Regions from separate parts of the Vibrio atlanticus genome, predicted to be linked through region 2. Evidence: riboswitches for the same ligand, from Rfam matches in the RefSeq annotation. Region 2 holds a riboswitch; each other region holds the start of a gene.
What was found. Region 2 has a riboswitch for thiamine pyrophosphate ahead of thiC (phosphomethylpyrimidine synthase ThiC). Riboswitches for the same ligand answer to the same signal wherever they lie in the genome.

Region 1 (3,279 bases), 340 kb from region 2:
GTTGCAAGAGTTCTTGTTGCATGATCGTTGGGTATTAGCGGTATCGGGAACGCATGGCAAGACAACAACATCGAGCATGCTGGCTTGGATCCTTGAAGACTGCGGTTACGCACCGGGTTTTCTTGTCGGTGGTGTGTTGGGTAATTTTGGTATCTCAGCTCGCCTTGGTGAAAGCATGTTCTTCGTGGTTGAAGCTGACGAATACGACAGTGCTTTCTTTGATAAACGATCTAAGTTTGTTCACTACCACCCAAGAACCTTGGTAATGAATAACCTCGAGTTCGATCATGCTGACATCTTCGATGATCTTGAGGCGATTAAGCGTCAGTTCCATCATTTGGTTCGCACAGTGCCAAGTAATGGCCGTATTTTCTCACCGAAGCAAGATACCGCGATCCAAGATGTGTTATCTCGTGGCTGCTGGAGTGAAACTGAGTCGAGTGGTGAACTCGGTGATTGGGATGCCAAGAAGCTGGTTAAAGACGGCTCTAAATTTGAGGTGTACTTCCAAGGCGAATGTGTTGGAACCGTCGACTGGGATTTGGTTGGCGACCATAACGTCAATAATGCTTTGATGGCGATTGCAGCTGCACGACATGTAGGGGTGACACCTGATTTAGCGTGTGAATCGTTGGCGAAGTTCATCAACACCAAACGTCGTCTAGAGTTTAAAGGCGAAGTGGCAGGCGTTTCTGTCTATGACGATTTTGCTCATCACCCAACGGCAATTGAACTTACGCTAGGCGGTTTACGTAATAAGGTCGACACGAAAAAAATAATTGCCGTTTTAGAGCCTCGTTCTGCCACAATGAAACGTGGAGTGCACAAAGAAACGTTGGCTGATTCGTTGAAGCAAGCGGATTCTACTTACTTATTCCAACCCAATAACATTGATTGGTCGGTACAAGACGTCGCCGATGCGTGTCACCAACCCGCGCACGTGTGTGATGACATGGATGCATTCGTTGCTAAAATTGTCTCTGAGGCACAAGCGGGTGACCAAATCTTGGTAATGAGTAATGGTGGCTTTGGTGGTATTCATCAGAAACTGTTGGATGGATTGGCACTAAAAGGCTAACGCATCCACGACCTTATAATTTGAAGTAATTGAGAACATGACAAAACACGATAAAGCGATAACTCTTGCTTTCACTGGCGCATCCGGTGCGCCTTATGGCCTGCGTTTACTTGAATGCCTTTTGGCCGCCGATTATCAGGTCTACTTGCTGATATCATCGGCAGCGCGAGTGGTGTTGGCGACCGAGCATGAACTTAAGTTACCTGCTGGACCAGATGCTGCGAAACAAGCTTTGGTTAAGCATTTAGATTGCGACCCAGAAAAGCTGGTGGTGTGTGGCAAAGATGATTGGTTCTCACCGGTTGCCTCTGGTTCAGCAGCACCGAAGCAGATGGTGGTGTGTCCATGCTCTGCGGGAAGCTTGGCATCGATTGCTCATGGCCTATCAGATAACTTGATCGAGCGTGCAGCAGACGTGGTTATGAAAGAGCGAGGACAGTTGTTGTTGGTGGTTCGTGAGACGCCATTTTCTACGTTGCATTTAGAGAATATGCATAAGCTATCGACCATGGGCGTGACGATTATGCCTGCAGCTCCGGGTTTTTATCATCAACCTAAGTCGATTGAAGACCTAGTCGACTTTATGGTGGCACGCATTCTAGACCATCTTGGTATCGAGCAAGGTTTAGTGCCACGTTGGGGTTACGATCAACGTAATTGATCCAAACTTGATGGCTTATTGTTCAAAATCAAATTACAATCCTGAACACTCATCGGGGAGCGAACCATTCAAATAATGAATGCGAGCTGAGATCAAGCAGACACTTGGGACCCGTAAACCTGAACCAGATAATGCTGGCGTAGGAATTGAGTTAGGAACAACCTCTACCGTTCTCCTCCCTCAAACCTGTGCCGCTCAGACCATGGAGAGCGTCCAGTGAAATTAACATTAACAACTCTTGCTGTTACTACAGCCATCTCTTTTTCTGCCTTCGCAGCAGACAACACTTTAACTGTTTACACTTACGACTCTTTTGCTGCGGATTGGGGCCCTCGTCCTGCCGTTGAAAAAGCATTCGAAGAAAAGTGTGGTTGTGATGTGAATTTTGTCGCGTTAGAAGATGGTGTGTCTATTCTAAACCGCTTACGTCTTGAAGGTGGCAACAGCAAAGCTGACATCATTTTAGGCCTAGATAATAATCTCATGGCTGAAGCGAAATCTACAGGCTTATTGGCTGAGCACAGTGTTGATACATCATCTGTGACGCTTCCTAACGGTTGGAACGACAGTACCTTTGTTCCTTATGATTTTGGTTACTTTGCGTTTATCTATAACAAAGAGAAGCTAGCAAACCCGCCAAAGAGCCTGAAAGAACTGGTTGAGCAACGTGACGATCTTAAGGTTATCTATCAAGATCCACGTACATCAACACCAGGCCAAGGCATGATGCTATGGATGAAGTCGGTTTACGGTGATGAAGCAACTGCAGCATGGAAGAAGCTTGCTCAGAAAACGGTGACTGTGACTAAAGGCTGGTCTGAAGCTTACTCTATGTTCCTAGAAGGCGAGTCTGATTTAGTGTTGTCTTACACAACTTCTCCTGCTTATCACATCATTGCAGAAAGTGATTCTAAGTACGCAGCTGCAAGCTTTGAAGAAGGTCATTACACTCAAGTGGAAGTGGCAGCGAAGGTTAAAGGAAGCAAGAACGAAAAGCTTGCCGATGAGTTTATGGCATTTATCTTAAGTGATGAGTTCCAATCGGCGATGCCTACTGGCAACTGGATGTACCCAGTGACCGATGTTGAGCTACCAAAAGGGTTCGAGCAACTTACGGTTCCTCAGAAAGCGCTAAGCTTCACACCAGAAGAGATCGCCGAGAAGCGTAAGCCTTGGATTCGTGAATGGCAGAGTGCACTTACTTTTTAACTTACTATTTAACTTATTATTTAAGAAAATGAGTTTTCTAACGTACTTTTAAAAAACTAGCTTTCTGTATTTAAAGGTTCATTCGTTATGTTTGGAGTGAACCATTTACGGTAAAAAATCAATTTATGATAAAGAAAACACCTAAGGTCGGGGTTTGGGTTGCGATACTCATTACCGCCTTCGTGGTTTCGGCAGTTGGGGCATTGCTAAGCAATGCCCCTTCTCTTGATATCAGCCAAGTATGGTCCGATCCTTACTATTGGCATGTAACGAAATTCAGTTTCTATCAAGCGACACTCTCAACGGTGCTGAGTGTTGGCTTTGCTATACC
Region 2 (3,279 bases):
CGATCATGCCAGGTGAAACATTCATTTATGAGTTTACGCCGCCAGATGCTGGCACATTTTGGTATCACCCACATATGAATAGCGTTAAACAACTTGGTATGGGTTTAGTTGGCCTTATTATCGTAGAAGAAAGCACTCCCGTGCAGTTTGACGAAGAACACGCATTGATGCTTAAACATTGGCATATCGACAAGCAAGGTCAATGGAAAGGCTTAATGATTCCTCGACTCAGTGCTCGTATGGGTACTCCAGGAGAGTGGAGCAGCGTCAATGGTGTTCATGAACCTGTATACCAATTAAAGCAGCACGCAACGACTCGACTGCGTATTGCGAATGTCGATAATACGATCACTTATCCTATTGCTATCGAAGGGGCTGAGGCATGGGTGATTGCCATTGATGGTAACCCTGTGAAAACGCCTTATAAACTTACTCAACATAAAATTGGTCCGGGTATGCGTGTTGATATCGGACTGGTCGCTCCTAAAGCTGGTGAGCGAGTTAACGTTCTCCAAATGAAGGGGCGTTTCCCATTTTCTTTGTGTGAATTTGAAGTCGTAGATTCAGCATTTACTCAAGAGCGAGTGTTGCCATTATTACCATTGAATCCAGTACCTAATCTAGATCTTGCTAATGCTGAAGAGATCGATTTCGTGTTCGAGTGGGAGGGGGCGGTTTCACCTGTATCTAAAGATGGTAAATCGATGCCTAAATTTTGGCTTACTAATAAACGAGCGTGGGAGGGGATGAGCAAAGACAATATCCCTGAGCCGTTGGCGACTTTAGAGCTAGGTAAGACTTACATATTCGATCTTAAGAACGTCACTCAATATCATCACCCGATTCATATTCATGGTCATACATTCACTGTATTGGAACTTGATGGTAAAAAAATTGAAGAACCTTTCCATACCGATACTGTGTTACTTGGAAAGAATGGTCGAGCGAAAGCCGCATTTTTTGCCGACAACCCAGGACGTTGGATGTATCACTGTCATGTTATAGAACACATGAAAACGGGTTTAATGGGATATATCGAAGTTAAGTGACACCTGTAACGTTTAATATTTGCGCATGCATTCTTAGTTTCTACCCTCGCTTTTATCAGCGTTAAAGCTAGAATATAGGGATTATTGTTTGGGAGGATTCATGGGTCAGTTATCTATTTTAGGTTTTATTGCCATTGGTGGCGCATTTGGTGCTTGTTCGCGCTATTTGATTTCAGAGTTATGTGTGGTGATGCTAGGGCGTGGTTTTCCTTATGGTACGCTAACTGTTAACGTGATTGGCTCTTTAATTATGGGCTTACTCATCGCAGCGTTTGAGAATGAGATGGTTGCGACAGAACCATGGAGACAAATTATCGGTCTTGGCTTCCTTGGAGCACTGACTACATTTTCTACATTTTCGATGGATAACGTGCTTCTTATGCAGCAGGGTGCTTTCTTTAAGATGGGACTCAATGTGCTACTTAACGTGGTTCTCAGCATCTCAGCAGCATGGATCGGCTTCCAACTTTTGATAAAGTCTTAAAACTTTCTTACGATTTGTTAACAACTCGGCTTGGTTTATCCAAGGCGTTTTTATATACTCGATCGAACTTGTCGGAGTGCCATATGGCTGAGACCGTTAACTCGGGATCCGTTGAACCTGATCAGGCTAATACCTGCGAAGGGAACAAGAGTAGATATCTAACTAGAATCCATCTAGAGATCTATCTCCAGATCACAACTGTATTTCTTACCGTGATCCCTCTTGTAGCATCTAATCCGTCAAGCATTTTTATCCCTATAAATAATGGCTAAAAGCCAAGGAAAAATGCTATGTCGAGTCGTAAACAAGCAAGACTGGAAGCGAAGAATTTCATCGATTCTTTATCCGTACAACCTTATCCAAATTCAAAAAAAGCTTACATCCAAGGATCTCGAGAAGATATTCAAGTCCCTGTACGAGAAATATCACTTGCTGATAGCCTTGTCGGTGGTACCAAAAAAGAGCCTGTATTCGAACCTAATGTACCCATTCAAGTTTACGATACCTCAGGTGTTTACACTGACCCCAAGCATCAAATAGACCTGTATAGCGGCCTTCCAAAGTTGCGTGAGCAATGGATTGATGAGCGTGGTGATACGGAACTGTTAGACGATGTAAGCTCTGTTTACACTAAAGAACGTTTAGAAGATGAAACTCTAGACGACCTTCGTTACGGCAATCTACCTAGAATTCGTCGCGCGACTGACGATCAATGTGTTACTCAGCTGCACTATGCTCGTCAGGGGATTATCACTCCTGAGATGGAGTACATTGCTATACGTGAGAACATGGGGCGTCAGAAGTTTGCTGATGAGCAGCTTAACCACCAACATCCTGGCCATAACTTTGGCGCAAATCTACCGAAAGAAATTACCCCTGAGTTTGTGCGCAAGGAGGTTGCTGAAGGTCGAGCTATTATCCCTTCAAACATCAACCACCCAGAATCAGAACCGATGATTATTGGCCGTAACTTCTTAGTGAAGGTGAACGCTAATATCGGTAACTCTTCAGTAAGCTCTTCGATTGAAGAAGAAGTTGAGAAGTTAGTATGGTCAACTCGCTGGGGTGGCGATACCGTAATGGACCTTTCTACCGGCCGTAATATTCACGAAACTCGCGAATGGATCTTACGTAACAGCCCTGTACCAATCGGTACGGTTCCTATGTATCAAGCCCTTGAAAAAGTGAATGGTGTTGCGGAAGACCTTAACTGGGAAGTGATGCGCGATACTTTGATTGAACAAGCAGAGCAGGGTGTTGATTACTTCACTATCCACGCAGGTTTGTTGCTTCGCTACGTTCCGATGACGGCTAAACGTGTCACTGGCATTGTTTCTCGTGGTGGTTCTATTATCGCGAAATGGTGTCTTGCACATCACCAAGAGAGCTTCCTTTATACTCACTTCCGCGAGATCTGCGAGATCTGTGCGAAGTACGATGTTGCCCTGTCATTGGGTGATGGCCTACGCCCGGGTTCTATTGCAGATGCCAATGATGAGGCTCAATTCTCGGAGTTACGTACTTTAGGTGAGTTGACTAAGGTAGCTTGGGAATACGACGTGCAGGTGATCATTGAAGGCCCAGGACATGTGCCAATGCACCTAATCAAAGAGAATATGGAAGAGCAGTTAGAGCACTGCCACGAAGCACCTTTCTATACTTTAGGTCCACTGACGACAGATATTGCCCCTGGTTACGACCATATTACCTCTGGTATTGGTGCCGCCATGATTGGTTGGTACGGCT
Region 3 (3,279 bases), on a different replicon from region 2:
GATTCATCTGACGAGGACGTGTAGTGGCAGTCTGTACGTTAGCTAAACGAGCCACAGCTTCGCTTCGCGTTAGATCATTCATAGTCACGCTCCAACTGATCTAAGATCGCTTGTTGTAACTCAGCACATTCACCGTCTAACACTCTTGGTGTCGCTGTATTAGGCACAGACAGTGACTGTGCACTTGCCGGAGTGCCTTGCAACACATACAAGTTATCCGCCAAACGCACCGCTTCTTGTGGATCATGAGTAATCAACACAACGGTTTTATCTCTTAACAGTTCACACGCTAAGCTCTGTAACTTGTGTCTTGTTACCGCATCCAGCGCAGAGAAAGGCTCATCCATCAGCACAACAGGCTTGTCTTGCATTAAGGTGCGAGCCAAAGCAACACGCTGGCGCATGCCGCCAGACAACTGATCCGGCATCGCATTCGCGTAATCAGCCAAACCAACCGCAGCGAGCAACTCTAGTGCTTGATTGGTTTGCTGTGCTTTATCAAAAGCTGGATTTTGAAAGCGATGACTCAGACATACATTGTCGATAACCGACAACCACGGCAGTAACAAATCTTGCTGCGCCATGTAAGCGATGCGATCCGTTAAAGGCAGTTCATCAGAGGTTACCAATGTGCCCTGCCACTCCACCTTATCGTCCAGCAAACCTGCCAGATAACGCAATACCGTGGTTTTTCCGCAGCCACTTCGACCCAACAATACCGTCCACTTACCTGCATTTAAGCTAAGCGACAATCCCGATAAGGTTACGTGCTCGCTGTCGTTATAACGTAAGGAGGCATTGCTGAGTTGAACGCCAACCGTATTAACGGACATTACCGTGCCCAGCGAAGAAGTGATTTACCGGGCCATGGCCTTGACCAACTTGAAGTTCGTCGGCATGAGCAATCGCGCGTGAAATGTATTGTTTACCTAGGTCGACAGCCTCTGGAAGCGAGTTGCCTTGAGCCAAGAAAGAAGCGATAGCAGAAGAGAGCGTACAGCCCGTGCCGTGGGTATTTTTGGTAGGAAAACGCTTCGCGCTAATCAAAGCAGATGTAGTTGGCAGAATCAGTAAGTCGTTACTGTTCTCATCTTTCTCTAGGTGGCCACCTTTTAGGAGTACCGCTTTCGCGCCCAAAGCACGCAGGTCTTCAATCATGCCCTGCATTTCAGCTTCGCTTTCAGGTACTGGCTTGCCTGTTAATGCTGCGCCTTCAGGTAAATTAGGCGTAATGATGTCTGCCAGCGGAATCAACTCTTGCTTTAGCGTCGTGATAGCTGAGTTTTCTAGAAGAAGATCACCACTTGTCGCGACCATGACAGGGTCAATCACAAGATGCTTAGGTTGGTACTGCTTAATTCTGTCCGCGACGACTTTGATGATTTGCGAATCGGCCAACATGCCGACTTTCACGGCCACGATATTGAGATCAGTAAAAACCGCATCTAACTGGCTGGCAACATGGTCGAGTGGAATAGGAAAAATAGCGGAAACGCCTTGCGTATTCTGGGAAGTGATCGCGGTAATTACCGAACAAGCAAAACTACCGGTGGCAGACATAGCTTTAATATCAGCTTGAATACCGGCACCGCCGCCACTGTCTGAGCCTGCGATAGTCAATACAATCGGAGTATTCGTGCGAATCGTATCTTCAGCAGAGTGCTGCTGTGTTGAGGATTTTGGAGTTGAGGCTTTTGGCGTTAAATCTTTTGAAATAGAACTGTGTGTCATTGTCGCTCCTACTATCTTACAAGACGTAGGAGAACGAACACTGATCGAAGGAGAAGTCGCATTAGGCTCATGAAAGTATTCATGGGTGCAGACGTAGATCGAGTGCTTATAGTTCCCTACGCCAGTGTTAACTGAATCAGGTTCAACGGGTCTCGATTAACGATCTCAGCAAACACCAAATAAGGTATATGCCCCCCGACTATTGATAGCGATAGTAACAGCACTCTCACAACTGAGATACTGATTTTATTCAATTATAAGAATTACGCATGAATAAATTTCAATTAGGCACAACAAAACAAATACTTATAGCGTTCCTTTAGATGGCTTCGACTGTATCAACAAGCACAGCACAATCAGAAACATACCTAACCAACCTATAAAAGGAATCAGCTCACCGACAACGCAGACGGCAAGCACCGCTGCAACTACTGGTTCAAACAAAGTAAGTAGATTGGCGCTACTCGCGGTCACATGGCGTAAACCAAAACTGAAGGCGATATAGCCCAAGCATTGTGGGATTAACGTCAGATAACTGATGACTAATACGTTAATCTGCGAGGAAAACAGGTTATCACCCGTAAACCAGAGTGTTGGCAGCAACAGCATCGCGCCGAGGCCAAAAATACTGCCCATCGCCGCTTGTGACTTAATCCCTTTATCGATCAGTGCTTTTGTCGCCCAAGAATAAATGGCGTAACACAACCCAGCGAGCAAACCTAAAGCAATACCCAATAGCTTGAGATCATCACCAGATTCACTCACAGATGAAGATTCTGAAAACACCAACAACCCAATACCCACCACACCAATCGCAAAGCTAGTGAGCCAACGTCGGTCAATATTATTCTTTTTGCTAATCAGACACTCTAACAGTGCCGAAAAGAAAGGTGCGGTTGCAATCGAAACCACTGTACCAATCGCCACGCCTGATAATTTCATTGAAGAATAGAAAGCTAAAGGATAGACCGCCAAAGCCAAAGCGCTCACTGCCAACAGCTTCTTATTCTGCAAAAGCTTGTCGAAAGCGAATAGGATTTTTCGATATGCCAAGCCCGCTTGCATTAGGCCACCGACGCCCATAGAAAAAGCACCAATTGCTAATGGGCTTAGATCAGGAGCAAAACTTGCGGCGGTGCCTGTCGTGCCCCATAAAATAGAAGCAAACAAGATGGCTAAAGTGCCCGTTTGGAATTCGTTAACGCGATTGATGGCAAGACTCATTTCTATTACCCAATTTTCAGTTCTGAAATAGATAATAGTGAAAATTGATAAGAGTTAGTTTGCCAAAAGGACGCTATTGTTGTTTCTAAAGACTCTCTTTCATTGAGCCTAGAAACGCCCTTGGGGACATACCAAAGTGCTGAGAGAAGCGACGACTGAAAGCAGAAACATCACTATATCCCACATTTTCAGCAATCAATTGAACCGGTAAATCGGTGTGAGTTAACAAGGCTTGGGCTTTCTCCATACGATATCGAGTGATGTATTTAAGCGCACTGATGCCCAGACATTCTTTGAAGCGTTTTTTGAATTGAGTAGGGCTCA

Region 1: it holds a riboswitch for thiamine pyrophosphate, as region 2 does, so the genes downstream of both, thiB (thiamine ABC transporter substrate binding subunit) here and thiC (phosphomethylpyrimidine synthase ThiC) in region 2, are expected to answer to the same signal.
Region 3: it holds a riboswitch for thiamine pyrophosphate, as region 2 does, so the genes downstream of both, thiD (bifunctional hydroxymethylpyrimidine kinase/phosphomethylpyrimidine kinase) here and thiC (phosphomethylpyrimidine synthase ThiC) in region 2, are expected to answer to the same signal.

What each region holds. Positions count from the first base shown of each region.
Region 1 covers NZ_AP025460.1:3,050,826-3,054,104, reverse strand. Annotated here, with positions in the region: gene mpl (UDP-N-acetylmuramate:L-alanyl-gamma-D-glutamyl-meso-diaminopimelate ligase) at 1-1,078, shown strand, start outside; gene OCV30_RS13710 (flavin prenyltransferase UbiX) at 1,116-1,739, shown strand; TPP riboswitch at 1,783-1,902, shown strand; gene thiB (thiamine ABC transporter substrate binding subunit) at 1,956-2,948, shown strand; gene thiP (thiamine/thiamine pyrophosphate ABC transporter permease ThiP) at 3,074-3,279, shown strand, end outside.
Region 2 covers NZ_AP025460.1:3,388,116-3,391,394, reverse strand. Annotated here, with positions in the region: gene OCV30_RS15305 (multicopper oxidase family protein) at 1-1,049, shown strand, start outside; gene crcB (fluoride efflux transporter CrcB) at 1,150-1,533, shown strand; TPP riboswitch at 1,596-1,694, shown strand; gene thiC (phosphomethylpyrimidine synthase ThiC) at 1,824-3,279, shown strand, end outside.
Region 3 covers NZ_AP025461.1:1,454,696-1,457,974, forward strand. Annotated here, with positions in the region: gene OCV30_RS22085 (ABC transporter permease) at 1-82, opposite strand, end outside; gene OCV30_RS22090 (ABC transporter ATP-binding protein) at 75-833, opposite strand; gene thiD (bifunctional hydroxymethylpyrimidine kinase/phosphomethylpyrimidine kinase) at 823-1,731, opposite strand; TPP riboswitch at 1,828-1,939, opposite strand; gene OCV30_RS22100 (DMT family transporter) at 2,038-2,955, opposite strand; gene OCV30_RS22105 (helix-turn-helix domain-containing protein) at 3,041-3,279, opposite strand, start outside.